Regions from separate parts of the Streptomyces sp. NPDC002306 genome, predicted to be linked through region 1. Evidence: riboswitches for the same ligand, from Rfam matches in the RefSeq annotation. Region 1 holds a riboswitch; each other region holds the start of a gene.
The links. A riboswitch is a leader RNA that binds a small molecule or an ion and turns the genes downstream of it on or off. The one in region 1 is predicted to bind cobalamin.
Positions count from the first base shown of each region.

Region 2: it holds a riboswitch for cobalamin, as region 1 does, so the genes downstream of both, ACWCQK_RS13705 (cobalamin biosynthesis protein) here and ACWCQK_RS00785 (CbtB domain-containing protein) in region 1, are expected to answer to the same signal.
Region 3: it holds a riboswitch for cobalamin, as region 1 does, so the genes downstream of both, ACWCQK_RS21575 (ribonucleoside-diphosphate reductase subunit alpha) here and ACWCQK_RS00785 (CbtB domain-containing protein) in region 1, are expected to answer to the same signal.

Region 1 covers NZ_JBSFCK010000001.1:172,683-182,125, reverse strand. Annotated here, with positions in the region: gene ACWCQK_RS00805 (SDR family oxidoreductase) at 71-823, shown strand; gene ACWCQK_RS00800 (lysylphosphatidylglycerol synthase transmembrane domain-containing protein) at 980-1,912, opposite strand; gene ACWCQK_RS00795 (ABC transporter ATP-binding protein) at 2,084-3,991, shown strand; gene ACWCQK_RS00790 (enoyl-CoA hydratase/isomerase family protein) at 4,250-5,335, shown strand; cobalamin riboswitch at 5,492-5,642, shown strand; gene ACWCQK_RS00785 (CbtB domain-containing protein) at 5,681-5,902, shown strand; gene ACWCQK_RS00780 (CbtA family protein) at 5,924-6,682, shown strand; gene metE (5-methyltetrahydropteroyltriglutamate--homocysteine S-methyltransferase) at 7,301-9,443, opposite strand, start outside.
Region 2 covers NZ_JBSFCK010000005.1:374,061-383,503, forward strand. Annotated here, with positions in the region: gene cobN (cobaltochelatase subunit CobN) at 1-1,854, opposite strand, end outside; gene ACWCQK_RS13700 (cobyric acid synthase) at 1,851-3,359, opposite strand; gene ACWCQK_RS13705 (cobalamin biosynthesis protein) at 3,356-4,300, opposite strand; cobalamin riboswitch at 4,405-4,545, opposite strand; gene ACWCQK_RS13710 (hypothetical protein) at 4,703-4,924, opposite strand; gene ACWCQK_RS13715 (anion permease) at 4,961-6,232, opposite strand; gene ACWCQK_RS13720 (lysozyme) at 6,376-7,122, opposite strand; gene ACWCQK_RS13725 (class II aldolase/adducin family protein) at 7,320-8,081, shown strand; gene ACWCQK_RS13730 (alpha/beta hydrolase) at 8,303-9,430, shown strand.
Region 3 covers NZ_JBSFCK010000010.1:150,930-160,372, reverse strand. Annotated here, with positions in the region: gene ACWCQK_RS21590 (bifunctional albaflavenone monooxygenase/terpene synthase) at 1-502, shown strand, start outside; gene ACWCQK_RS21585 (GlxA family transcriptional regulator) at 516-1,481, opposite strand; gene ACWCQK_RS21580 (ribonucleotide-diphosphate reductase subunit beta) at 1,729-2,745, opposite strand; gene ACWCQK_RS21575 (ribonucleoside-diphosphate reductase subunit alpha) at 2,745-5,105, opposite strand; cobalamin riboswitch at 5,232-5,370, opposite strand; gene mctP (monocarboxylate uptake permease MctP) at 5,594-7,204, opposite strand; gene ACWCQK_RS21565 (DUF3311 domain-containing protein) at 7,201-7,467, opposite strand; gene ACWCQK_RS21560 (GntR family transcriptional regulator) at 7,586-8,350, opposite strand; gene ACWCQK_RS21555 (extracellular solute-binding protein) at 8,771-9,443, shown strand, end outside.

The DNA of each region.
Region 1 (9,443 bases):
TGGAATCCCCTTCTGTACGACGCGTCCGTACGACGTGTCCTCCGGGACGAGTTACTCACAGGAGTTCCCGATGGCAGTACGACGCAACGGCGGTACCGGAGGCACCGGCACTACCGGCAGTACCGGAACACCGCTCGTCGCCGTGGTCACCGGCGCCAACCGCGGCATCGGCTACGAGGTGGTGCGCCAGCTCGCCGACGGCGGCGCCCATCACGTGGTGCTGGGCGCCCGCGACCTCGCCAAGGGTGAGGCCGCCGCCCAGCGCGTCGATCCCGGCGGCCGACGGGTGACCGCCGTTCGGCTCGACGTCGCCGACGAGGCGAGCGTGGCCGCGATGGCGGACCGGGTGACCCGTGACCTCGGGCGCGTGGACGTCGTGGTCAACAACGCGGCGATCCTCTACGACACCTGGGCGCAGGCCCGTTCGGCCGACCTCGACGAGGTCCACCGGGCCATGGAGACCAACCTGTTCGGCGCCTGGCGGGTCACCCAGGCGCTGCTGCCGCTGCTCCGGCGCAGTCCGCACCCCCGGGTGGTCAACGTCAGCAGCGAGGGCGGCTCGCTGGCCGGGATGACCGGAGGCACGCCCGCCTACAGCGTCTCCAAGGCCGCGCTCAACGCCCTCACCCGGCTCCTGGCCGGCGAGCTGGGCCGGCACGGGGTCCTGGTGAACGCCGTCTGCCCGGGCTGGACCGCCACGGACATGGGCGGTGGCGGCCGCCCCGTGCCCGAGGGCGCGGCCGGGGTGGTCTGGGCGGCCACCCTCCCCGACGACGGCCCGAACGGCGGCTTCTTCCGGGACGGCAGGCCCGTGCCCTGGTGACAGGTGTGACATATGGGACACGAGGGGGTGGTGGGTCGTGAGCGGCCGTAACCCCGACGCATCCCCCGGGATCGTGACCAGCCGCAGCCGCAGCCGCAGCCGCAGCCGCAGCCGCGCAGCCCCGGCGCAGTCACAGCCCCGGCGCGCGTGTCCCGGTCAGATGACCTTCAGGCGCACCAGCGCGCCCAGCGTCAGCGCGCCCGGCAGCAAGGGCAGCCACACCGTGATGATCCGGTACGCCAGGACCACCGCCGTGGCCAGCGCCACCGGCCCGCCCGCCGCGACCAGCGCCACGATCAGGGCCGCCTCGACCGAGCCGAGTCCGCCCGGCGTGGGCACCAGGGCCACGGCGACGGTCGCCGCGAGATACGCCAGCGCGATGTGTGTGGGCGGCACCGGCAGCCCCAGCGCCTGTCCCACCGCGGCCAGACCGGCGGCCTGGAGGGCGGGGAACGCCAGCGAACCGCCCCACAGGGCGAACGCGCGCGACGGACGGGTGTGCACCGAGCGCGCCTCGCCCAGCGCGGTGCGCAGGAAGGAGAACACCGCCGTACGCAGCCGCCGGACCAGCACGAGCACGCCCGTGGCCACCACCACGACGGCGCCGATGCCCCACAGCAGCGGGCCGAGCGCGGCGTGCGGCAGCAGCGTGCCGATCCGCAGCGCGTGCGGGAAGGCGAGGAGCAGGGCCGTCAGCAGGCCCAGCCGGCCCACGGACTCGGCGAGCAGATACAGCGCGAGGGCGGCCGAGGAGCGGGCCAGCGGCACCCCGCACACCGTCATGAAGCGCAGGTTGACGGCGCTCGCGCCCAGCCCGGTGGGCAGCAGGTGGTTGGCCGCGCCCGCCGCGAACTGGGTGGCGAGCAGCCGCCGTTTGGGCAGCCGTTCGACCACCGCGCCCTGCCGGGTGAAGGCCGCGGCGACCCAGGTCAGACAGGTGGCGGCGGCCGCGGCCAGCAGCCAGGGCCACTCGGCGCCCCTGAGATGGCCGAAGCCCTCGGCGAGCACCGACCGGTGCTGGACCGCGACCACGCCGAGGATCAGCAACGGAAGCAGGCACAGAATCTTGCGGACGGGGACGCGTGTCACATTCGGAGAGGGTTTCCGCACCACGTCAACGAGGGGTTGCGACAGTGGGGACGGCGGCTTACGGACGGGAAGCGGCTGGGGAGTGCAGGTCATCGGGTCCTTCGTCTGCGCGTGTTTCGGCCGGACATTGACCTCAACGAAACTTGAGGTTCTACGTTCTCTCTCATGAGCATGGAAACCACCGCCTGGACGCAGCTGTACAGCGTCATGAACGCCCAGCAGGAACGCCGTCCCTACGCCCGTGCGACCCTGCGCCGCATCGGCGTGTTCGCCCGCCCGCACCGCCGCCGCATCGCGCTGTTCGTCCTCCTCGGCGTGCTGACCGCGCTGCTGGCGGTGGCGACACCCGTCCTGGCCGGACGTGTCGTCGACGCGATCGTGACGCACGGGGACGAGGGCACGGTCGTCCGCCTCGCCCTGCTCATCGCGCTCATCGCGGTGCTGGAGGCGGCGCTCGGCATCCTGGGCAGAGGGCTGTCGGCGACGCTCGGCGAGGGGCTCATCCTCGATCTGCGGACGGCGGTGTTCGATCATGTGCAGCGGATGCCGGTGGCGTTCTTCACACGCACTCGTACGGGGGCGCTCGTCTCCCGTCTCAACAACGACGTCATCGGCGCCCAGCGCGCGTTCAGCAACACGCTCTCCGGGGTGGTCAGCAACCTGGTCACGCTGCTGCTCACCCTCGCCGTCATGCTCACCCTGTCCTGGCAGATCACCCTGCTCGCCCTGGGCCTGCTCCCCGTCTTCGTCCTGCCCGCCCGGCGCATGGGCGGCCGGATGGCCCGTATGCAGCGCGAGGCGGCCACGCTCAACGCGGCGATGGGCACCCGGATGACCGAGCGCTTCTCCGCCCCCGGCGCCACCCTGGTGAAACTGTTCGGCCGGCCGGAGGACGAGTCGGCGGAGTTCGCGGTCCGGGCCGGCCATGTCCGGGACATCGGGGTGCGTACGGCCATGACCCAGTGGGTGTTCATGACGGCCCTGACGCTGGTCTCGGCCCTGGCCCTGGCCCTCGTCTACGGCCTCGGCGGCTGGTTCGCGCTGCGCGGCACCCTGGAGCCCGGCGCGGTCGTCTCCCTCGCCCTGCTCCTGACCCGCCTCTACGCCCCCCTCACCGCGCTCGCCGGGGCCCGCGTCGAGGTGATGAGCGCACTCGTCAGCTTCGAGCGGGTGTTCGAGGTGCTCGACCTCGAACCGCTCATCGCGGAACGGCCGGGCGCGCGCGAGGTGCCCGAAGGGCCGGTCTCCGTCGAGTTCGACGACGTCCGCTTCGGCTACCCGTCCGCCGACAAGGTCTCCCTCGCCTCCCTGGAGGAGGTCGCGGTCCTGGACACCCGCGACGGCTCCGAGGTCCTGCACGGCGTCTCCTTCCGCGCCGAACCCGGCCAGACCATCGCCCTCGTCGGCTCCTCCGGCGCCGGCAAGTCCACGATCGCGCAGCTCCTGCCGCGCCTGTACGACGTCGACGAGGGCGCCGTACGCCTCGGCGGTGTCGACGTCCGCGACCTCACCCCCGCCTCCCTGCGCGCCACCCTCGGCATGGTCACCCAGGACGGCCACCTCTTCCACGAGTCGGTCCGCGCCAACCTGCTGCTCGCCCGGCCCGCCGCCACCGAGGCCGAACTGTGGGACGCCCTGCGCCGCGCCCGTCTCGACGACCTCGTCCGCGCCCTGCCCGACGGCCTCGACACGGTCGTCGGCGAACGCGGCTACCGCCTCTCGGGAGGCGAACGCCAGCGCATGACCATCGCCCGGCTGCTGCTGGCCCGCCAGCGGGTCGTCATCCTCGACGAGGCCACCGCCCACCTCGACAACACCTCGGAGGCGGCCGTCCAGGAGGCGCTCACCGAGGCCCTGGCCGGCCGCACCGCGATCGTGATCGCCCACCGGCTGTCCACGGTGCGGGCGGCGGACCAGATCCTGGTGATCGAGTCGGGCCGCGTCCTGGAACGCGGCACCCACGAACAGCTCCTGGCGGCCGACGGCCGCTACGCGGAGCTGTACCGCACCCAGTTCGCGCAGCCCGCGGCCACCGACACCGTGGCGGAGATCGCATCGGCGGAGGGAACGGCCGCGTAGGCGAACCAGCTGCCCCGCCGCCCCGCGACCCCGTACCCACCCGGGCGCCCCCGGGGCGCCGTGCGCACCGGACGAGCCGGTCACGGGACCACGACGGCGCGAGGATTTGGACCTGCCCCGTCTCCCGGAGAGGATCAAGAGACGGGGCCCGGGACGCTGGAAGGCTCCGACGAGACCGGGCGAGCGCGACCTCGTGGGCCGCGGCTCGACGGGAGCGTGCGCAAGACCGGCATGGACGCGACGAACGGAGCGAGTGGCATGAGCGGAACGGGCGACGGCCAGGAGGCGGTGCTGTTGAGCATCACCGGACGGGCCGCCCACATCACCCTCAACCGTCCCAGGGCCCTCAACGCGCTGAACCACGCGATGGTGCGCCGCATCGACGAGGCGCTCACCGCCTGGGAGCACGACCCGGCCGTCGAGACCGTCGTCCTCACCGGTGCCGGGGACCGTGCCCTGTGCGCGGGCGGCGACATCCGGGTGGTCCACGACGACGCCCGCGACGGGGACGGCAGCGTCGCCGCCGCGTTCTGGCGCGACGAGTACCGGCTCAACGCGCGCATCGCGCGCTACCCCAAGCCGTACGTCGCCGTCATGGACGGGATCGTCATGGGCGGCGGCGTCGGCCTCTCCGCCCACGGCGGCGTCCGCGTGGTCACCGAGCGGTCCCGGATCGCCATGCCGGAGACCGGCATCGGGTTCGTGCCGGACGTGGGCGGCACCCACCTGCTCGCGCTCGCGCCCGGCGAACTGGGCACCCACCTCGCGCTGACCGGAGCGCAGATCGGCGCCGCCGACGCCGTGCTGTGCGGACTCGCCGACCACTGCGTACCGTCCGCCGCGCTGCCGGACCTCGTCGGCGACCTCGCCGGGACGCCCGTACGGGACGCCCTCGCACGCCATGTACGGCAGCCGTCGCCCGGACAACTGGCGGGACACCGGGCGTGGATCGACGACTGCTACGCGGCCGACAGCGTCGAGGAGATCGTCCAGCGGCTGCTCGTCCACGGCGACCTGGCCGCCAAGGAGGCCGCCCAGACCCTGCTCGGCAGGTCGCCCACCGCCCTGAAGGTCACCCTCGCCGCCCTGCGCCGTGCCCGCCGGCTCGGCTCGCTGGAACGGGTCCTGGACCAGGAGTACCGCGTCTCCTGCGCGGCCCTGTCGACCCCCGACCTGGTGGAGGGAATCCGCGCCCAGGTCATCGACAAGGACCGCGACCCGCACTGGTCGCCGGCCACCCTCGCGGAGGTCACCGACGCCGACGTCGCCCGCTTCTTCGCCCCCCTCGGCGAACGCGAACTCGGCCTGGCCGGACCCGACATCCCGCCGGAGGGGGCCCGGTGAGCGGTACCGTCGCGCTCATCTGACGCGTGCTCCTGGGCGGGCCCCCGCACGCCGGGCCCGGGTAGGCCGGTCACGGATCCGTGGTCGTGACCGCGCACGTCACCCGGGCCTGGCCGCCCGCCGCGAGAGGAAGATCACGCAGGTGGCCCGGTCTTGGCCATGTTCGCGCCAGGCGGTACCGTCGGTGCGGTATCGACGACGACAGAACGGAAGCCGGTGGAAATCCGGCACGGTCGCGCCACTGTGAGCGAGCAGCCCCGCCGGGGCGGCCCGTGAGTCAGACCCGTAGCCGTCGTCATGTGCACCACCGAGATGGGACGCGAACTCCCAAAGGAGGCCCCTGCCATGGCGCAGCACGTCGCCCAGCCGACCGCAACCACCCCTGTCCTTCCCGCCAAACTGCCGATCGCGGCGATCGCTCCCTGGGCGGTCTTCTTCGGCGTCCTGATGCTGGTCCTGCTGTACTTCGTCGGCGCGGAGCAGGGCGCCACCTCCGTCGTCTCGGGCGCGGAAGTCCACGAGTGGGTGCACGACGCCCGCCACCTTCTCGGCTTCCCCTGCCACTGACCCGAGGGACGCCGCAGACCCATGAACTCCGCAACCGTAAGAAACCTTCTCGTGCGGGGCATGCTCGCCGGCCTCGCGGCCGGCGTGCTGACCCTGATCGTGGCCTACTTCCTCGGTGAACCCAGCGTCGACAGCGCCATCGGCTTCGAGGAGGCGCACGCCCCCGCGCACGAGCACGAGGTCGAACTGGTCTCCCGTTCCCTCCAGTCCACCGCCGGTCTCGCCACCGGCGTCCTGGTCTACGGGATCGCGTTCGGCGGTATCGCCGCGCTCGCCTACTGCTTCGCGCTCGGCCGGGTCGGCCGTTTCTCCGCGCGGGCCACGGCCCTGCTGCTGTCCGGCGTGGCACTGCTCGCGGTGTACGTCGTGCCGTTCCTGAAGTACCCGGCCAACCCGCCGTCCGTCGGCGACCCCGACACCATCGGCAAGCGGACCACGCTGTACTTCCTGATGATGGTCCTCAGCGTGCTGCTGGCCGTCGGCGCCACGATCCTCGGCAAGCGCCTCGCGCCGGCCCTGGGCACCTGGTACGCCACGGTCGTCGCCGTGCTCGCCTTCGCCGTGGTGATCGGACTGGCCTACGCGTTCCTGCCCGTCATCAACGAGGTACCGGGCGACTTCCCGGCCGCGCTGCTGTGGCGCTTCCGCGTATCGGCTCTCGCCATGCAGGTCACCCTGTGGGCCGGATTCGGCCTCGTGTTCGGGGAGTTGGCCGAACGGCTGCTGCACCCCGAGCCGGAGACCGTCGCACCAGGGCGGGCAGTCGCCGCCTCCAACTGAACGAGCCGAGACACGAGAGGGCCCGCGGAACCGTCCGGGGGCCCTCTCGCGTTCTCCGGACACCGGCGACCCGGACCACGGACAGCACGCATCGACCCGGCCGATCACCCGCTGACCACGCGGGCGAGAAGCGGAGGACCCGAGTGAGCAGACAGCCGCAGCCGCGCCGCATCACACTCGGCGGCCACGAGGTGGTCGCCCTGACCCCGGCGGAGTACGACCAACTCATGGCCGGCCGACGGTAGATCGGCGGACAGAGCGCCCGCGTGCGGGTCCTCGCCCATCAGGCCAAGCGGACCGAGCGACTGCTGCGGGCACTGGAGGACCTGGTCTCCGCGCCGCCGCAGGCGTGCCACCGGCGCGGCGAGCGGCCGGGCCGGACCACCCGGGCCCCTGCCCCACCGCCACGCCGGCGCAGCCCGGCACGGTCACCGACTGCCTGCGCTGCGCCGTCGCGGACCTGCTGCGCGGCCACCGCGGCCTGACCTCCTGAACCGCTCGAACCACACGGCCCGTTCACTCGACGGGATCACCGTCACCGGGCAACTCGACTACCACGCACGGGACATGCGACGGGCCGGGCCGCGCGCGGCACCCCGGCCCGAAGCGGTGTCCGGGTCAGGCGGGCGGCAGTTCCCCGCGGACCGTGCGGGCCGCGGCGACCAGGTTCTCCAGGGAGTCGCGGGTCTCGGGCCAGCCGCGGGTCTTCAGACCGCAGTCCGGGTTGACCCACAGCCGCTCGGCGGGGATGGCCTTGAGGCCGGTGCGCAGCAGCGCGGCCGCTTCCTCGGCCTCCGGGACGCGCGGGGAGTGGATGTCGTACACACCGGGTCCCGCCTCGCGCGGGTAGCCGTGGGCGGCGAGTTCACGGGCGACCTGCATGTGGGAGCGGGCGGCCTCCAGGCTGATGACGTCCGCGTCGAGGTCGTCGATGGCCTGGACGATGTCACCGAACTCGGCGTAGCACATGTGGGTGTGGATCTGCGTGTCCGGACGTACCCCGCCGGTGGTGAGACGGAACGCCTCCGTCGCCCAGGCCAGGTAGGCGGCGTGGTCGGCGGCCCGCAGGGGCAGCGTCTCCCGCAGGGCGGGCTCGTCGACCTGGATGACCGAGGTGCCCGCCGCCTCCAGATCGCCGACCTCGTCACGCAGGGCGAGGGCCACCTGCCGCGCGGTCTCGCCGAGCGGCTGGTCGTCGCGGACGAAGGACCACGCCAGCATGGTGACCGGCCCGGTGAGCATGCCCTTGACCGGACGGCCGGTGAGCGACTGGGCGTACGCCGTCCAGCGTACGGTCATCGGCTCGGGACGGGAGATGTCACCGGCCAGGATCGGCGGCCGGACGTAACGCGTGCCGTACGACTGCACCCAGCCGTGCTGGGTGGCGAGGTAGCCGGTGAGCCGCTCGGCGAAGTACTGCACCATGTCGTTGCGTTCGGGCTCGCCGTGCACCAGGACGTCCAGGCCGGTCTTCTCCTGGAAGGAGATCACCTCCCGGATCTCGGCCCTGATGCGCTCCTCGTAGCCGACCGTGTCGATGCGGCCGGCGCGCAGATCGGCCCGCGCGGTGCGCAGTTCACCGGTCTGTGGGAACGAGCCGATGGTGGTCGTCGGCAGCAGGGGCAGGCCGAGGTGGGCGCGCTGGGCCGCGGCCCGCTCGCCGTACGGCTGGGACCGGCGTCCGTCGGCGTCCGTGACCGCGCCGCTGCGCGCCCGTACGGCGGGGTCGTGGGTGATCGGTGAACCGGCGCGGGAGGCGAGGTCGGCGCGGTTGGCGCTGAGTTCCGCGGTGATCGTGCCGGTGCCCTGGGCGAGTCCCTTGGCGAGGGTCACGATCTCGGTGGTCTTCTGCCGGGCGAAGGCGAGCCAGCGCAGGATCTGCGGCTCGATGTCGTGTTCGACGCAGGCGTCGAGCGGGACGTGGAGCAGTGAGCAGGAGGCCGAGACGTCGACGTGGTCGGCCAGCCCCAGCAGGGTGCCCAGGGTGGCGAGGGACTTCTCCAGGTCGTTGACCCAGATGTTGCGGCCGTCCACGACTCCGGCGACCAGGTGCTTGCCGGGCAGTCCGCCCACGGCGGCCAGCGCGTCCAGGTTGGCCGCCGCGGCCTCGGTGAAGTCGAGCGCGAGCCCGTCCACCGGCGCCTTGGCCAGCACCGGCAGGGCGTCGCCGAGCCGGTCGAAGTAGGAGGCGACCAGCAGCTTCGGCCGGTCGGCGAGACCGCCGAGCTCACGGTAGGCGCGAGCGGCGGCGTTCAGTTCGGCCGGGGTGCGGTCCTGGACGAGGGCGGGCTCGTCCAGCTGTGCCCATTGCGCGCCGGCCGCGCGCAGGTCGGCGAGGACCTCCGCGTACACCGGGAGCAGACGGTCGAGCAGGGTGAGCGGGTCGAAGTCGGCGGCGACGCCCGGGGCGGGCTTGGCGAGCAGGAGGTAGGTGACGGGACCGACGAGGACGGGCCGGGCGGCCAGGCCCAGGGAGAGCGCCTGTGTCAGGTCACCGACCTGCTGGGCCGAGTCGGCCGTGAACACGGTGTCCGGGCCCAGCTCCGGCACCAGGTAGTGGTAGTTCGTGTCGAACCACTTCGTCATCTCCAGCGGCGCCACGTCCTGGGTGCCGCGCGCCATGGCGAAGTAGCCGTCCAGGGCGTCCGCCTCGACGGCGGCCCGGTGGCGTGCGGGGACGGCGCCGACCATGACGCTGGTGTCCAGCACGTGGTCGTAGTACGAGAAGTCGCCGGTGGGCACCTCGTCGATGCCGGCCGCG
Region 2 (9,443 bases), on a different contig from region 1:
ATGCAGGTCGTGGTGCAGCTCGGCCGCCTTGACCAGCGTCCAGATCTGGGCACGGACGGCCGGGGCCTTGGCCGGGTCCAGGTCGGAGACGAGCGCGTACTCGTCGAGGAGCTGCTCCAGCTTGGCCAGGTCGCCGTAGGTGTCGGCGCGGGCCATCGGCGGCACCAGATGGTCGACGACCGTGGCGTGGCCGCGCCGCTTGGCCTGGGTGCCCTCGCCGGGGTCGTTGACGATGAAGGGGTAGATCAGGGGCAGTTCACCGAGGACGGCGTCCGGCGCGCAGCCGCCGCTGAGGCCCAGGCCCTTGCCCGGCAGCCACTCCATCGTGCCGTGCTTGCCCATGTGGACGACCGCGTCGGCCCCGAAGCTGTTCTCCAGCCACCGGTAGGCCGCCAGGTAGTGGTGCGACGGCGGCATGTCGGGGTCGTGGTAGATCGCGATCGGGTTCTCGCCGAAGCCGCGCGGCGGCTGGATCATGACGACGACGTTCCCGAACCGCAGGGACGCCAGGACGATGTCGTCCCCGTCGACGTACAGGTTGCCCGGCGGTTCGCCCCACGCCTCCCGCATCCCGTCGCGCAGCCGGGGATCGAGCCGCTCGAACCACTCCCGGTAGTCGGCCAGGGGCACGCGGGCGGGCGCGGCGGCGAGCTGTTCCTCGGTGAGCCACTCGACGTCGTGGCCGCCGGCCGCGATCAGCCGGTGGATCAGCTCGTCGCCGTCGTCGGGGTGCCCGTCGACCCCGTACCCGGCGTCCCGCAGGGCGTCGAGGACCCGTACCGCGGAGGCGGGTGTGTCGAGTCCGACCGCGTTGCCGACCCGGGAGTGCTTGGTGGGGTACGCGGTGAAGACCAGCGCGAGCTTCTTCTCGGCGTTGGGCCGGTGCCTCAACCGGGCGTGCCGTACGGCGATTCCGGCGACCCGCGCGGCCCGCTCGGGGTCGGCGACGTACACCGGCACGTCGTCCGGGCCCTGTTCCTTGAAGGAGAACGGCACGGTGATGAGGCGTCCGTCGAACTCCGGGATGGCGACCTGCATCGCCGCGTCCATGGGGGAGAGCGCGGCGTCCGACGCCTCCCAGGCGCTCTTCGACGAGGTCAGGCAGAGCCCTTGCAGCACGGGGATGTCGAGGTCGGCGAGGGCGCCGATGTCCCAGGCCTCCTCGTCGCCGCCCGCGGAGGCCCGCGAGGCGTGGGTGCCGCCCGCGGCGAGCACGGTGGCGACCAGCGTGTCGGCCGACGCGAGGATCTCGTACAGCCCGGCATCGGCGCCGCGCAGTGAACCGCAGTACACGGGAAGGGCGTTGACGCCCCGCGCCTCGATGGCGTCGCACAGTGTGTCCACGAAGCCGGTGTTGCCGCTCAGCTGGTGGGCGCGGTAGAAGAGCACGCCGACGGTCGGCCGGCCCGCTTCACGCGGACGCGACCCGTGGACCCCGTACTCCGGCATCTTCAGCGGTTCGACGAAGCCCTCGCCGGTCAGCAGCACGGTGTCGGACAGGAACCGGGCCAGCTCGACGAGGTTGGCGGGGCCGCCCTCGACGAGATAGCGCAGCGCCTCCGCGACGACGCCGGCCGGCACCGAGGACTCCGCCATCAGCTCGGCGTCGGGAACGGTCTCCCCGCCGAGCAGCACGGTCGGCACGCCGGACGCCTTCAGCACGGCCAGCCCGTCCTCCCAGGCCCGCTTGCCGCCGAGCAGCCGTACGACGGCGAGGTCGGCGCCCCGGATCAGCTCCGGGAGCTCCTCGGCGACGTCGACCCGGGTCGGGTTGCCGATCCGGTACGGGGCGCCGGAGGCCCGGGCCGCCAGCAGATCGGTGTCGGCGGTCGACAACAACAACACTGTGCTCATGCGGGCGCTCCCGGTGGGATGAAGGGCAGTCCTTGCGGCGCGCCGGACTCGATGAGCCGCCACAGCGCGTCCGTGTCCGCGTGCTGTTCGATCAGGTCGCCGAGCCGGTCGAGCTGTTCCTCGCGCAGCGCGGCGAACGACGTGTCGGGGGCCGGTACGAAGCGGCGGCCCGCGGCGGCCGCCACCTCGCGCAGGAAGGCCCGCCGGAAACCGTCCGACTCCAGTGAGCCGTGCCAGTGGGTGCCCCAGACGGCGCCGACCCGGCAGCCGTCCAGGAAGGGCTCCCCGCCGGTGATCCGGGCGACCCCGTGGTGGATCTCGTACCCCTCGACCTGTTCGCCGAGGGCCTCGCCGACCGGTCGGGCGAGGGTCTTCTCGGGCCTGAACCGCACCCGTACGGGCAGCATCCCGAGCCCGTCGACCGCCCCGCGCCGGCTCTCCACCTCGTCCTCGATGTGCTCGCCGAGGATCTGGAAGCCGCCGCAGACGCCGAGCACCGGCCGTCCCTCGGCGGCCCTGCGCAGCAGCGCGTCCGCGAGACCGCGCCGCCGCAGCCATTCCAGGGCGGCGACCGTCCCCCGGGTTCCCGGCACCACGACGAGATCGGCGTCGGCGAGTTCCTCGGCCCGGTCCACGAACCGCACCACGACGCCCGGTTCGGCGGCCAGCGCGTCCACGTCCGTGAAGTTGGACATCAGCGGGATCGCGCAGACCGCGACCCGCAGGACGTCCTCGCCGACCGGGGCGGACACCGCCGACTCGCGGACGGCCCCCCGCAGGGAGACCCGCAGTCCGTCCTCCTCGTCGATGCCGAGGCCGTGCCGGAACGGCAGGACGCCGTACGTGCGGCGGCCGGTGAGTCCGTGCAGCATGTCCAGCCCGGGTTCCAGCAGCGACACGTCGCCGCGGAACTTGTTGACGAGGAAGCCCGCGACGAACTCCTGGTCCTCGGGGGACAGCAGCGCGACCGTGCCGAAGAAGGAGGCGAACACGCCCCCGCGGTCGATGTCGCCGACCACGAGCACGGGCAGCCGGGCGTTGCGGGCGATCCCCATGTTCACGATGTCGGTCCGGCGCAGGTTGATCTCGGCCGGACTGCCGGCCCCTTCACAGATCACCGCGTCATAGGTGCCCCGCAACTCGGCGAGGCAGTCGAGGACGGTCCCGAGGAGCGCCTGCTGCCGCCCCCCGTGATAGCCGCGCGCGGTCATCTCGCCCACGGCCCTGCCCATGAGGACGACCTGGCTGCTGCGGTCGCTCCCGGGCTTGAGCAGCACGGGGTTCATCAGCGCGGTCGGCTCGACGCGCGCGGCCTGTGCCTGCATCGCCTGGGCACGCCCGATCTCGGCGCCCTCGCGGGTGACGAACGAGTTCAGGGACATGTTCTGCGCCTTGAACGGCGCCACTTTGACGCCCTGTCGCACCAGCCAGCGGCAGATCCCCGCGGTGACGACGCTCTTGCCGGCGTCGGAGGTGGTGCCGGCGACCAGGAGACCACCGTTCATGACGTGCGTCCCTTCACGAGGATTCGGGCCGCGGCGCTGACGCCGAGCGCGAGCCAGCCGACGCGACGGGAGAGCCGTACGGCCCGGTCGATGTCCGTGACCCGGACGGGCCGTCCGCCGGCGCCGTTGAGGACGGGCCGGTGCTCGACCCGCCCGGCGTAGGAGAGGGTGCCGCCGAGCCGCACGCCGAGGGCTCCCGCGAACGAGGCTTCCACCGGACCGGCGTTGGGACTGGGATGCCGGGCCGCGTCGGCCCTCCAGGCCCGTACGGCCCCCCGCGGATCGTCTCCGGCGAGGGCCGCGAGTACGGCGGTGAGGCGGGCGCCCGGCCAGCCCGCGAGGTCGTCGAGGCGGGCGGAGGCCCACCCGTAGCGCAGATAGCGCGGCGAGCGGTGGCCGACCATGGCGTCGAGGGTGTTGACGGCCCGGAAGCCGAGCAGGGCCGGCACCCCGCCGACGGCTCCCCACACCAGCGCGCCGACGACGGCGTCGGAGGTGTTCTCGGCGACCGACTCGACGACCGCCCGGGCGATCCCGTCGGCGTCCAGGGCCTGCGGGTCGCGCCCGCACAGATGGGGCAGCCGGGCGCGGGCACCGTCGATGTCCCCGGCGCGCAGCGCGCGTGCGACGGCCCCGGCCTCCCGGGCGAGTGAAGTGCCCCCGACGACGGCCCAGGTGGCGGTGGCGGTCAGGGCCACGGAGGCGGCGGTGGAGGAACGCGCGGCGCGGGTGGCCGCGGCCCCGAGGGCCACGGCGCCGCCGACGCACACGACGGTGTGCAGCGCGCCCCGGCCCCGGTGGTCCCGCCACAGCATGCGTTCGACGGCCCCGGCCGCCCGCCCGAACGCCGCGACCGGGTGCCCCCGGCGGGGATCGCCGAGGAGCAGGTCGCCCAGGAGGCCGGCGGTGGCGCCGTACGCGAAGACGCGGTCGGCACGCATCGGTTCAGCCGATCGTGGTGGTACCGGGCGACGACGGGGCGCTGAGACTCGATCGGCAGCCGAGCATGGCGATATGTCCTCACTCAGGGTGTCCACGCCCTGGTTCGACGAGACCGGCGGCGAGAGTTCCTGGCTCCCGGGGGCTTACTACCCCGGTGACAGTGGCGGGACCGCGCCGGATTCACACCGGCTTCCTCTTCTGCCTCCGTACATGGCTCCGGCAGTCCACCACGGGCCCGGAAGGGCCGTCAACTTGCTGTTGACCTGCAACGGAGGAGTGTGTGCAGCCCCACACGGGCGACGGGTGCCGCCCCGTGTGAAGGCGGTGGAACGTGGGGAGGGGCGGCAGGAACCGGTGGGTTCCTGCCGCCCCTTGGGCGACGGCGCGCGTGTGAGCGCGGGTCAGGCGACGATCAGATAGATCCCGTAGGCCACCGCGGCGGTGCAGGCCGCGAAGCAGGCGTAGGCGCCGGTCACGGCCAGCGCGGCGGAACCGCCCCGCGCGGACGCCCGTTCCTGGCGCGAGAGGCCCATGACGCCGAGGGTGAACAGGGCCACGAGGACCACGGTGACCACGAGGCTGACGCCGAACACGGAACCCAGGCTCGCCCAGTCGATGTTCATGGTGATGCTTCCTTCTTAACCGGGTGCGCGGGGAGTTCAGACGGTGGCGGCCGGCGGGGTCGCCGGGTCGGCGACGGACGCGGCGGTGGCCTGGGCGGGGAGGGACGCGGCGGGGGCGGGGATCGTGGCCGTGAGGTCCGTGCTCACCGTGCCCGCGGGAGGCGGGGTCACCGCGGCGATGGCGGTGGTCACGACACCGGCGGGCCGCTCCGGGGCGTTGACGTTGCTGTGGTCGACGACCTCGCGCCGGGAGAGCTTCCAGATCGCGGCGCTGGAGGCGATCAGGAAGACGGCGACGACGGCCGTGCCCCAGCCGCCGAGGTCCGTCACGGACTCGGCGAGGGCACCGACCAGCGCGGCGGCCGGCAGGGTCAGGGCCCAGGCGACGAACATGCGGGTCGCGGTGGACCAGCGCACGACGCCGCCCTTGCGGCCGAGGCCCGCGCCCATCACCGAACCGGAGACCGAGTGGGTGGTGGAGAGGGAGAAGCCGAGGTGGGAGGAGGCCAGGATGACCGTCGCGGCGCTGGTCTGGGCGGCGAAGCCCTGCTGCGGCTGAAGGTCGGTCAGGCCCTTGCCCATGGTGCGGATGATGCGCCAGCCGCCGAGGTAGGTGCCGAGCGCGATGGCGAGACCGGCGGAGAGGATGACCCAGACGGGCGGGTCCGAGTCGGGCGCGACGGCGCCGCCGGCGACCAGGGCGAGGGTGATGATGCCCATCGTCTTCTGCGCGTCGTTGGTGCCGTGGGCCAGCGAGACCAGGCCGGCCGAGGCGATCTGGCCCGCGCGGTAGCCCTTCGCGGCGGCCTTGCCGTCGGCCTTCCTGCCCAGCGTGTACGACAGGCGGGTGGCGAGCAGCGCGGCCGCGCCGGCGACGATCGGGGCCGCGACGGCCGGGATCAGGACCTTGGTGACGAGCGCGTCGCCGTGGACGGCCCCGGTGCCCGCGGAGGCGATGGTGGCACCGATCAGACCGCCCATCAGGGCGTGCGAGGAACTGGAGGGCAGGCCCACCAGCCAGGTCAGCAGGTTCCAGAGGATCGCGCCGACCAGGGCCGCGAAGATGACCTCGGGACGGATGCCGGTCTCGTCGACGAGACCCTTGGAGATCGTGTTGGCGACCTCCACGGAGAGGAACGCGCCCACGAGGTTGAGCGTGGCGGACATGGCCACCGCGATCTTGGGCTTGAGCGCACCGGTCGAGATGGTCGTGGCCATCGCGTTGGCGGTGTCATGAAAACCGTTCGTGAAATCAAACGCGAGTGCGGTTACCACCACAATCGCGAGGATCAGCGAGAAGTTTTCCATTTACCCAGGCAATCTTTCGAAGTCATTGGCTGGACGAACGTAGGTAACCTGGATGAACGGAAGATGAACTAGGGCGGGCGTCAAGGTGTCGCGGGCGGAGGGTTGTCGCCCCTTTCGGGAGTGACGGCCCGGACCTGGCAGGGCTAGCGGCCCCGGGCGAACGCCTTCAGGCGGCCCGGCGAGCCGTTGAAGAGATTCTGGTCACCCGGCAGGCTGCCGCCGTTGTCGTACTGCCAGAAGGTCCACGACGACCATCCGGCGGGCAGCGCGCCGGCGTCCGCCGAGCCGTGCCGGGCGATCCACAGCGCGTGGTCGGCGGCGAAGGCGCGGCTGCCGCCCGTGCAGGTGTTCCACCAGCGGGTGGTCGTGTAGATCACCGGACGGCGGCCGGTGAGGCGCTTCACCTCGTCGCTGAACGACCGGATCCAGTCGACCATGCCCGCCCTGCTCAGGCCGTAGCACCGGTGCTCGCCGTCGTACGGGTTGTACTCGATGTCGAGCGCGGGCGGCAGCGTCCCGCCGTCCGGGGTCCAGCCGCCGCCGTTGCGCACGAAGTACGCGGCCTGCGCCGTGCCCGACGACTGGTCCGGCAGCGCGAAGTGGTACGCCCCGCGGAGCAGTCCCGCGCCGCGCGCCCCCCGGTACTGCCGGTCGAAGTAGGGGTTGCGGTAACCGGTGGACTCGGTCGCCTTGACGTAGACGAACGCCGCGCCCTTGGCCCGCGCGTCCCGCCAGTCGACGTCCCTCTGGTGCGACGAGACGTCGTGCCCCTTGGGCCGGGCCGCCGCCGAGGCCGGCGCCCCGGCGAGCGCGCTCCCGAAGGTGAGAGCCGCCACCGACGCCGCGATCACGCGGGCGCGGCGGCGGGACGGTGTGCGATCACGGGCCATGCTTCCCCCCGGAATGGCGACGCGTACGGCAAATCCCCCAGAGGCTACTCGAAGATCCACGCATGCTCGTCGATCCCCGGCCAAGGTGCTGGAGAAGGTGATGTATACGGATATGCGGCCTTACGGAGTCTCAACTACCGCTCTACGGTGCCCCGGGCCGGACAGCGTGCCGCACCGCTGCCTGGCAGGATCGCGGCATGGCTGAGCGACGGCACGACGAACGGGACGAACGGGATGAACGGGGCGCCCGGGAGGGTGCGCAGGGTGTGCGCGAGGGCGTGGGAGGCGTGGCGGAGGCGCGGGGGAGCGGGGTGTCCGAGGAGGAGGCGCGCGCGTGGGCCGCGCTCGTCGCGACCGCCCGCCGGACCGTGTCCGACGGACTGGTGGTCGGCACCTCCGGCAATGTCTCGACGCGTGTCGGGGACACCGTGCTGGTCACGCCGTCGGGTGTGCCGTACGACCGGCTGACGCCGGACGACATCACCGGAGTCACCCTCGACGGCCGGCAGGTGCTCGGCACCCTCGTCCCGACCAGCGAGCTGCCCATGCACCTCGCCGTCCACCGCACCACCGACGCCCGCGCCGTCGTGCACACCCACGCCGTGCACGCCACGGCCGTCTCCACGCTCGTCCCCGAGCTCCCGGCGATCCACTACATGACCGGCGCCCTCGGCGGCCCCGTCCGGGTCGCCCCTTACGCGCCGTACGGCTCCGAGCAGTTGGCCGAGAACGTGCGCGTCGCCCTGGCCGACCGCACCGGCTGCCTCCTCCAGAACCACGGCACCCTCACTTACGGCGCCACCCTCGACCAGGCCTACGACCGCACGGCACAGCTGGAGTGGATGTGCCGGCTGTGGCTGACGGCGTCCTCGGTACCGGGCCTGACCCCGAACCTGCTGTCGGCCGGCCAACTGGCGGAGGCGGCGAACCGGCTCCGCGAGTACGGCCAACGCCCCTGACCCCCGGGTGAGGGACCTCGCACCTGCGATCCCTCCGCCTGCGATCCCCTCTGTCTGCGACCCCACTGCCCGCGCCCTCGCCGCCGCGGGTCCCGTGGCCGTCGTCCGTCTCGTCCGGCGTTCCGTCCCGCTCTGCCCGCGTTCCGCCCTGCCCGCGTGCCCCGTCACCCCCTCCCCGCCTCCCGCTGGCCGGTCGAGCGGTCCGCCACGACACTGGTCTGGTGCGCCCTGTCAAAGCGACGGCTGCTGCCGTCACCGCAGTGGTAGGGGCCGGTGCCGCCGCGGTGGCCGCCGGCCGGCTCGCCAGCGACGCCGCTCTCAAGGCGCCGGCCGGCCGCCCCCTGCCCACCGAACCCAGGCTCACCGTCCACGGCACGGCCGCCGGGCAGATCACCCTCACCAGGGATCTGGCCTCGCTGCGGCCCGGCACCTACGGCCTCGCCGGTAACGGCTCCCACGCCGTAGTCGGCCCCGTCCTGGCCGGCGCCCCGCACTCCGCCGACACCGTCGTCCGCCGCCTGGAGCGCGTCACCCACGGCACCCTGGAGCCGGGCGACAAGGCGTGGCTCACCCCGAACGTCCACGTCGGCAACCCGAGCGCCGCCCTCGGCCTGGACCACGCCGACATCGACATCCCGGGCGAACTCGGTTCCCTCCCGGCATGGTTCGTCCCCGCCACCCGCGACACCTGGGTGATCGCGGTGCACGGCCTCGGCACCACCCGGGAACTCGCCATGAACGTCATGGATTTCCTGCACGGCCTGCGCCTGCCGGTGCTCGCCCTCGCCTACCGCGGCGACCTCGGCGCACCCCGCTCGCCGGACGGCCTGAACCACCTCGGCGAGTCCGAGTGGCGCGACCTGGACGCGGCGATCCGCTACGCCGTGCGCTACGGCGCCGAACGCGTCGTCCTCCTCGGCTGGTCCATCGGCGCCACCATGGCGCTGCGGGCCGCCGCGCACTCGGGACTGCGCGACCGCATCTCGGGGCTCGTCCTGGACTCCCCGGTCCTCAGCTGGGAGACCACGCTGCGGGCTCTCGCCGCGGCCCGCGGCACTCCGGGCGCGCTGCTGCCGCTGGCCGTCCGCGCGGCCCAGGGCCGCACCGGTATGAACAGCGATCACGACGACGAGCCCGCCGACCCCGGCCTGCTCCAGGTGCCGACCATGATCTTCCACGGCCCGGACGACACCGTGGCCCCCTGGAACCTCTCGCGCCGCCTGGCCCGCCGCCGTCCCGATCTGGTCGGTCTCCAGACCGTCCCGCGCGCCCCGCACGGCGCCATGTGGAACCCCGACCCGGCCGCCTACGAGGAAGCGCTGCGGCGCTTCCTGATCCCCCTGATGTGACCGGTTCGCGCAC
Region 3 (9,443 bases), on a different contig from region 1:
ACACGCCGACAGGGTGCGGGCGGAGGTCGAATCCGTGACCGGTGGCCGGCCCGTCGGATTCGAGGACGTCCGCAAGCTCGCGCACACCAACAATGTCGTCGTCGAGGCCATGCGTTTGCGCCCCGCCGTATGGATATTGACGCGGCGGGCGGTGACCGAAACCGAACTCGGCGGGTACCGCATTCCGGCCGGTGCGGACATCGTGTACAGCCCGTACGCGATCCAGCGCGACGCGCGTTCCTACGCGGACAACCTGGAGTTCGACCCCGACCGCTGGCTGCCCGAGCGGGTCAAGGACGTACCGAAGTACGCCATGAGCCCGTTCAGCGTGGGCAACCGCAAGTGCCCCAGCGACCACTTCTCGATGGCACAACTGACGCTGATCACGGCGGCGGTGGCGACGAGGTACCGCTTCGAGCAGGTGGACGGTTCGAACGACACGACCCGGGTGGGCATCACGCTGCGTCCGCACAGGCTGCTGCTGAGGCCGGTGGCGAGGTGACGTCCGCGGACGTTCAGGCGGCCTCCGGGCCCCTGAACGTCCGCCGGTAGGCGTGCGGGGTGGTCCCCAGCGCCCGGTCGAACTGATGGCGCAGCGCGGCCGCCGTACCGAACCCGGTACGCCAGGCGATCGCGTCCACCGTCTCGTCCGTCACCTCCAGCAACCGCTGTGCCAGCAAGACGCGTTGGCGCAGGATCCAGCGGTAGGGGGTCGTCCCCGTCTCCTGCTGGAAGCGGCGGGCGAAGGTGCGCGGGGACATGTGCGCGCGGTCGGCGAGCTGCTCGACGGTGACCTCCTCGTCGAGGTGGTTCTCCATCCACACCAGCACCTCGCCGACCGTGTCGCACGCGGCCCTGGGCAACGGCCGCTCGATGTACTGCGCCTGCCCGCCGTCCCGGTGCGGCGGCACCACCATCCGGCGGGCGATCCTGTTGGCGACCTCGGGACCCTGTTCCTTGCGCACGATGTGCAGACAGGCGTCGATCCCGGCCGCGGTGCCGGCGGAGGTGATCACCGGGTCCTCGTCGACGTAGAGCACGTCCGGCTCGATGATCGCCCGTGGATTGCGCCGGGCCAGGTCCTCGGCCTGTCGCCAGTGCACGCTGCACCGCCGGCCGTCGAGCAGCCCGGCCGCGCCGAGCACGAACACCCCCGAGCACACGCTCAGCACCCGGGCCCCGCGGGCCACGGCCCGCACCAGGGCGTCGAGCAGCTCGGGGGGATAGGCGCGGTTGACGTAGTCGCTGCCGGCCGGCACGGCGATCAGATCGGCTTCCTCCAGCCGGTCCAGGCCGTACGGCGTCGAGACGCTGAGCCCGCCGACATGGGTGTCGAGCCGGGGGCCCTCGGCGGAGACCACGGCGAAGTCGTACACCGGCAGGCCCTCGTCGCTGCGGTCGATGCCGAACACTTCGCAGACGACGCCGAGTTCGAAGGGATGCACGCCGTCGAGGAGGACGGCCGCCACGTTCTTCAGCATGCTGCCAGTGTGCCTCGGAAGTGGCAGCAATTCGAGGGTGCACGGCAGTACTGCCACTGTTTGTAAGGAGTGTTCGGCGTGACAGTGGTGTCATGACTACAGCGCAGACAGAAGCCCTGACCGCGATGGCCGCCGTCCTCGGGATCCTGGTTCTCCTGGTCCTCCCCTCACTGGTCGGCATCGTGCGCGAGGCGCGCGTCGACCGACAGCTCAGGGAGGCCCAGGAGCTCCGGGAGACCGGACGGGGTCAGAAGTCCTCGTCCAGGTCGACGGTGCCCTCCACCGCGACCTGGTACGCCGACGGACGCCGCTCGAAGAAGTTGGTCAGTTCCTGAACCCCCTGGAGCTCCATGAAGGAGAAGGGGTTCTCGGAGCCGAAGACCGGGGCGAAGCCGAGACGGCTCAGCCGCTGGTCGGCGACGCACTCGAGGTACTGGCGCATCGAGTCGGTGTTCATGCCCGGCAGGCCGTCACCGCACAGGTCGCGCGCGAACTGGAGCTCGGCCTCGACGGCCTCCCGGAGCATGTCGGTGACCTGCTGCTGGAGTGCGTCGTCGAAGAGCTCCGGCTCCTCCTTGCGGACGGTGTCGACCACGTCGAACGCGAAGCTCATGTGCATCGTCTCGTCGCGGAACACCCAGTTGGTGCCGGTGGCCAGGCCGTGCAGCAGGCCGCGGCTGCGGAACCAGTAGACGTACGCGAAGGCGCCGTAGAAGAACAGGCCCTCGATGCACGCGGCGAAGCAGATGAGGTTGAGCAGGAAACGGCGGCGGTCGGCCTCGGTCTCCAGACGGTCCAGCTTCTCGACCTCGTTGATCCACCTGAAGCAGAACTCGGCCTTCTCGCGGATGGAGGGGATGCTCTCCACGGCGTCGAAGGCGGCCGTCCGGTCCTCCGGGTCGGGGAGGTAGGTGTCCAGCAGCGTCAGATAGAACTGGACGTGCACGGCCTCCTCGAACAGCTGGCGCGACAGGTACAGCCGCGCCTCCGGGGAGTTGATGTGCTTGTAGAGCGTGAGCACCAGGTTGTTCGCCACGATCGAGTCGCCGGTCGCGAAGAACGCGACCAGGCGGCCGATCAGATGCTGTTCGGCCGGGGTCATCTTCGCGAGGTCGGCCACGTCGGAGTGGAGGTCGACCTCCTCCACGGTCCAGGTGTTCTTGATCGCGTCCCGGTAGCGCTCGTAGAAGTCGGGGTAGCGCATCGGGCGCAGCGTCAGCTCGAAGCCCGGGTCGAGGAGGTTCTGGTTACGGGTGGAGCTCATTACTGGCAGGCCTCGCAGGACTCGGGGTTTTCGAGGGAGCAGGCGACGGCGTCGGGGTCGGCCGCCTGCTGGACGGGGATGGTGGCCTGCGCCTGGGCCGCCCGCGCGATGCGGGTCGCCGGGCGCGAGCGCAGGTAGTACGTCGTCTTCAGGCCCGACTTCCAGGCGTACGCGTACATCGAGGAGAGCTTGCCGATGGTCGGCGTCTCCAGGAACAGGTTCAGGGACTGGGCCTGGTCCAGGAACGGCGTCCGGGCCGCGGCCATGTCGATCAGACCGCGCTGCGGGATCTCCCACGCCGTGCGGTACAGCGCCCGTACGTCGGCCGGGATCCACGCGAAGTCCTGCACCGAGCCGTTGGCGTCGCGCAGCGCCTCACGGGTGCGGGCGTCCCACACGCCGAGCGCCTTCAGGTCCCGCACCAGGTAGGAGTTGACCTGGAGGAACTCGCCCGACAGGGTCTCGCGCTTGAACAGGTTGGAGACCTGCGGCTCGATGCACTCGTACACGCCCGCGATGGACGCGATGGTGGCGGTCGGCGCGATCGCCAGCAGCAGCGAGTTGCGCATCCCGGTGACGGCGATACGTTCCCGCAGGGCCGCCCAGCGCTCCGGCCAGGTGAGCTCGACGTCGTAGTGGTCGGGGTGCAGCACGCCCCGCGCGGTCCGGGTCTTCTCCCAGGCCGGCAGCGGGCCGTTGCGCTCGGCCAGTTCGGCGGAGGCCTCGTACGCGGCGAGCATGATGCGCTCGGCGATCCGGGTGGAGAGCCGCTTGGCCTCCGGGGAGTCGAACGGCATCCGCAGCTTGAAGAAGACGTCCTGGAGCCCCATCGCGCCCAGGCCCACCGGACGCCACTTCGCGTTGGAGCGGCCCGCCTGCTCGGTCGGGTAGAAGTTGATGTCGACCACCCGGTCGAGGAAGGTGACCGCGGTGCGGACGGTCTCGTCCAGCCGCTCCCAGTCGAGGTCACCGTCGACGACGAACGCGCCCACGTTGACCGACCCCAGGTTGCAGACCGCCGTCTCCCCGTCGTCCGTGACCTCCAGGATCTCGGTGCAGAGGTTGGAGGAGTGGACCACGTGGCCCGGCAGGGCCGTCTGGTTGGCGGTGCGGTTGGCGGCGTCCTTGAAGGTCATCCAGCCGTTGCCGGTCTGCGCGAGGGTGCGCATCATCCGGCCGTACAGATCGCGGGCGGGGATCGTCTTCTTCGCCAGGCCCGCCGCCTCCGCCTTGTGGTAGGCCGCGTCGAACTCCTCGCCCCACAGGTCGACCAGCTCGGGCACGTCGGCGGGGGAGAAGAGGGACCACGGGGCGTCGGCGTTCACCCGGCGCATGAACTCGTCCGGGATCCAGTGCGCGAGGTTGAGGTTGTGCGTACGACGGGCGTCCTCACCGGTGTTGTCGCGCAGCTCCAGGAACTCCTCGATGTCGGAGTGCCAGGTCTCCAGGTACACCGCGGCCGCGCCCTTGCGCCGGCCGCCCTGGTTCACCGCGGCGACCGAGGCGTCGAGGGTCTTCAGGAACGGGACGATGCCGTTGGAGTGCCCGTTCGTGCCGCGGATGAGGGAACCCCGCGAGCGGATCCGGGAGTACGACAGACCGATGCCGCCGGCGTGCTTGGAGAGCCGGGCGACCTGGTGGTAGCGGTCGTAGATGGAGTCCAGCTCGTCCAGCGGCGAGTCGAGGAGATAGCAGGACGACATCTGGGGGTGGCGCGTACCGGAGTTGAAGAGCGTGGGCGAGGACGGGAGGTAGTCGAGGCGGCTCATCAGCCGGTAGAGCGAGGCCACCTGGTCCAGGGCGCGGACGGTGTCGTCCTCGGCCAGGCCGCACGCCACGCGCAGCATGAAGTGCTGGGGCGTCTCGATCACGCTGCGGGTGATCGGGTGCCGCAGCAGATAGCGGCTGTGCAGGGTGCGCAGGCCGAAGTAGCCGAACCGGTCGTCGCCGTCCGGGTCGACGAGCGCGTCGAGACGGGCCGCGTGGAGGCGCGCGAACTCCGCCGTACGGTCGGCGATGAGCCCCTCGCGGTGCCCGACGGCGACGGACTCGGTGAACGTCGTCACGCCCTGCGAGGCGGCCTCGGCGGCGATGCTGACGGTCAACAGCCGGGCGGCGAGCCGTGAGTAGGCGGGGTCCTCGGAGATGAGCCCCGCGGCCGCCTCCGTGGCCAGCTCGCGCAACTCCGTCTCGTCCGCGCGCGCGGACCGGCCGCGCAGCGCGGCGGCGGCGACCCGGCCGGGGTCGGCGTCGGGGAGGTCGGCGGTCAGCGCGGTCAGGGTCCGCAGCAGCGCGGTACCGGGACCGTCGATCTCCTTCGCCGGGGTCGCTGAAGCCGGATCGGCTGGCGCGATGGTCACGTGGGGGCTCTCCCTCGCTCGGCACGGGGACCTCGCGGAGGGCAGCGGGCAGCACACGAGCGCACGGGGGCGTCGCGTCCACCGGCCCATTCCACGAGGCCCGGACGTCAGGGCACCCGGACCGGACGGCCGGGCGCGCTGTCGGCAGGTCCTCGGACTGACGCGAGTGCGTGTCCGTTCTGGGACGGACATGCACAAGTACACCGTTGCGGGACAGTTCCGGATTCGCACCGGATTCCCCTGCGGCGACAGCGAGCATGAGCATACATCTTGTGCCGGGCTGCGGTGGCACCACCAGATGTTGTGTCGTGTCGGCTTCGGAGCGTGTCAGAGCGTCAGCTCGCGGGCCGGTGGCGGGCATGGCGAAGGGCGGCCGGGCCCGTCGGCCCAGCCGCCCCATGGCTCACTTCCACCACACCGAAGGAGCCGGATCTCCGCCCGGGCGCCTTCGGTCCCTCCGCCGGGCGACGCCCAGGCGGTGTTGCGCCCTAGTGCGCCGAACCCGCGGTCGCCGGCGGCAGCTCCACCTGTACGCCGGGATCGCCCGCGTCCGCCGTGTAGTCCTGCGGACTGGTCTCGTCGACGCCGTCCGGGGCCTTCAGGGCCCGCAGCACGAAGGTGAGGAACACGGTCACCACCGCGTTCAGCACGAACGCCGTGAGGCCGATGTAGCCGATCTCGCCGATGCCCGGGATCTCCTTCGCCGAGCCGCCGAAGTGCTTCTGCGTGGGCGAGGCGACGCCGTACGCGGCGAGCGTCCCGTAGAGCATGCCGACCGCCCAGCCCGCGAGCAGCGCCCAGCGGTGGAACCAGCGCGTGAACAGGCCGCCGACCAGGGACGGGAAGGTCTGCAGGATCCAGATCCCGCCCAGGAGCTGGAAGTTGATGGCGACCGTCTTGTCCATCGTGAGGACGAAGACCAGGGCTCCCACCTTCACCAGCAGCGAGACCAGCTTGGAGACCTTCGTCTCCTGCTGGGGTGTCGCGTCGGGCTTGATGAAGTCCTTGTAGATGTTGCGCGTGAAAAGATTCGCGGCGGCGATCGACATGATCGCGGCCGGGACGAGCGCCCCGATGCCGATCGCCGCGAAGGCCACCCCCGCGAACCAGTCCGGGAACATGTTCTCGAACAGCTGCGGGATGGCCAGCTGGCCGTTGGTGACCTTGACGCCGGCCGCGATCGCCATGAAACCGAGCAGCGCGAGCAGGCCCAGCATCAGGGAGTACAGCGGCAGGATCGTGGTGTTGCGGCGGATCACCTCACGGCTGCGGCTGGACAGCGTCGCCGTGATCGAGTGCGGGTACATGAACAGGGCCAGCGCCGAGCCGAGGGCCAGGGTGGCGTACGTCCACTGGCCCGCCTGGGCCGGGACGAGGCCGCCCGCGCCGGCCGCGGTGTACTTGTCGCTCGCCGCCGAGAAGATCTCGTCGAAGCCGCCGAGCTTGATCGGGATGTAGATGATGGCCACCGCGATCACGAGGTAGATCAGCGTGTCCTTCACGAACGCGATCAGGGCGGGGGCGCGCAGCCCCGAGGAGTAGGTGTACGCGGCCAGCACGCCGAACGCGATGAGCAGCGGGAGGTCCTTGACGAACCAGTTGGTGTTCTCGCCGCCGCCCACGCCCATCACGTCCAGCACGGCCTGGATGCCGACCAGCTGGAGCGCGATGTACGGCATGGTCGCGAGGATGCCGGTGACGGCCACGGCGAGGGACAGGCCCTTGGAGCCGAAGCGGCCGCGCACGAAGTCCGACGTCGTCACGTATCCGTGCTTGTGGGAGACCGACCACAGGCGGGGCAGGAACGTGAAGATCAGCGGGTAGACCAGGATCGTGTACGGCACGGCGAAGAAGCCGGCCGCGCCCGCCGCGTAGATCGCCGCCGGTACGGCGACGAAGGTGTACGCCGTGTAGAGGTCGCCGCCGAGCAGGAACCAGGTGACCCAGGTGCCGAACGAGCGCCCGCCCAGGCCCCATTCGTCCAGGCTGTGCTCGTTGTCCGGCCTGCGCCAGCGTGCGGCGAGGAAGCCCATGACCGTGACGGCCACGAAGAAGAAGATGAAGACGGCGAGTGCCACGCCGTTCACGCCGTCGTTCACGCGTCGACACCGCCCTTCGCGGTGGTGCGGGCGCGCTGGTCACGCCGCCACAGCTGGTGGGCGATCACGGTGAGCGCGGTCGAGACGAGCACCCACAGCATCTGGTACCAGTAGAAGAACGGGATGCCGATGAAAGTCGGATCCGTCTTCGCGTACGACCCGACCCACAGCATCGCCACGAAGGGCGTGACGAGACAGAGGCCGATGACGACGCGCACCGGCGTCACCACCGGCCCTCTGTTCGCTTCTGGGGCAATTGACATCTGGCGACTCCGTCCCCTCGCTGATCACCGCTGACGCGCAGGCAATCTAGGTCACGGTGTTGCGTGAACGGAACCCCTCGTCCGTATGACGGGTGCAGAGCGTGTGAAGAAAGCCGGCTCAGTCCTGAGGGCGCTTGAGCCTGGCCACGAACTTGTACCGGTCGCCCCGGTACACCGACCGCACCCACTCCACCGGCTGGCCGTCCTTGTCCAGCGAGTGCCGGGACAGCATCAGCATGGGCAGGCCGACGTCGGTGCCGAGCAGGCCCGCCTCGCGCGGGGTGGCCAGCGAGGTCTCGATGGTCTCCTCGGCCTCGGCGAGGTGGACGTCGTAGACCTCGGCCAGGGCGGTGTAGAGGGACGTGTACTTCACCAGCGACCTGCGCAGCGCGGGGAAGCGCTTCGCCGACAGGTGGGTGGTCTCGATGGCCATCGGCTCGGCGTTGGCCATGCGCAGCCGCTCGATGCGCAGTACGCGCCCGCCGGCGGTGATGTGGAGCAGGCCGGCGAGGGTGTCGTCGGCGGTGATGTAGCCGATGTCCAGGAGCTGCGAGGTGGGTTCGAGGCCCTGGGCGCGCATGTCCTCGGTGTACGAGGTGAGTTGCAGCGCCTGGGAGACCTTTGGCTTGGCGACGAACGTGCCCTTGCCCTGGATGCGTTCGAGGCGGCCCTCGACGACGAGTTCCTGGAGCGCCTGACGGACCGTGGTGCGCGAGGTGTCGAACTCGGCGGCCAGCGTCCGCTCGGGCGGGACCGGGGTGCCGGGCGCCTGCGTCTCCGTCATCTCCAACAGGTGCTTCTTCAGGCGGTAGTACTTGGGCACGCGCGCGGTACGGACGGTCGCCCCACCCTCGTTCTCCGCACTGCTGACGTCGGTGCTCATGCTCTGCCTTCCCGGCTCCGGGTGCCGAAGCGACCGACGTACCGTCGGCCGCGGCTCACATCGTGGCACGGCTTCGTGTACGGGGTGTCCCCCGCGGTGACCACGCACGCTCCGTGATCCCCTCTGTATACCGTTGGCCCTCGCTTTGGTCTAGTCCAGAGGGCCGGGCGAGTGAGTGCGGTACGCGTGAACTGGCCCGTCCGTTCTGGTCGCTTGGAAATGAAAAGTCCCTGCATATCGCGGTCCCGTAACGGACGACTCGACCCCCTTCGAACACCCTTGACAGCCCTATTGGTCTGGGCCAAGCTCCCCCCTACTGGTCTACACCATTGGTCCAGTCCCGGCCCCACGGGCGGTACGGCGCGTTGACGGTCACCGCGGGGAGCAGGGGGGTTTGTGGGCATCCCTGAGGAGGGTGGCGTGAAGCGCAAGCTGACAGTCGCGATCGGTATCGCGGGAATGATGGTCTCCATCGCGGCGTGCGGGGGCAGCGGCGACGACGGCGGCGAGAGCAAGGCCGGGGCGGACGGCTACAAGGGCCAGACGCTCACCGTGTGGGTCATGGACGGCTCTTCGCCGGACCAGTGGCAGAAGGACGTGACCGCCGCCTTCGAGAAGAAGACCAAGGCGAAGGTCAAGTTCGAGGTCCAGCAGTGGAACGGCATCCAGCAGAAGCTGACCACCGCCCTGTCCGAGGAGAACCCGCCGGACGTCTTCGAGATCGGCAACACCCAGACCCCGGCCTACGCCAAGACCGGCGGCCTGGCCGACCTCGCCGCCCTGAAGGGCTCCCTCGGCGCCGACTGGACCCAGTCCCTCAACAACTCCTCCGTCTTCGACGGAAAGCAGTACGCGGCGCCCTGGTACTTCGCCAACCGCGTCGTCATCTACAACAAGAAGGTCTGGGCCGACGCCGGCATCAAGGACCTGCCCAAGACGCGCGACGAGTTCTACGCCGACCTCAAGCAGATCGGCACCAAGACCAAGAACGAGCCGATCTACCTGCCGGGCCAGAACTGGTACCACTTCGTCGGCCTGACGGTCGGTGAGGGCGCCGAGCTGGTCAAGAAGGACGGCGACAAGTACGTCTCCA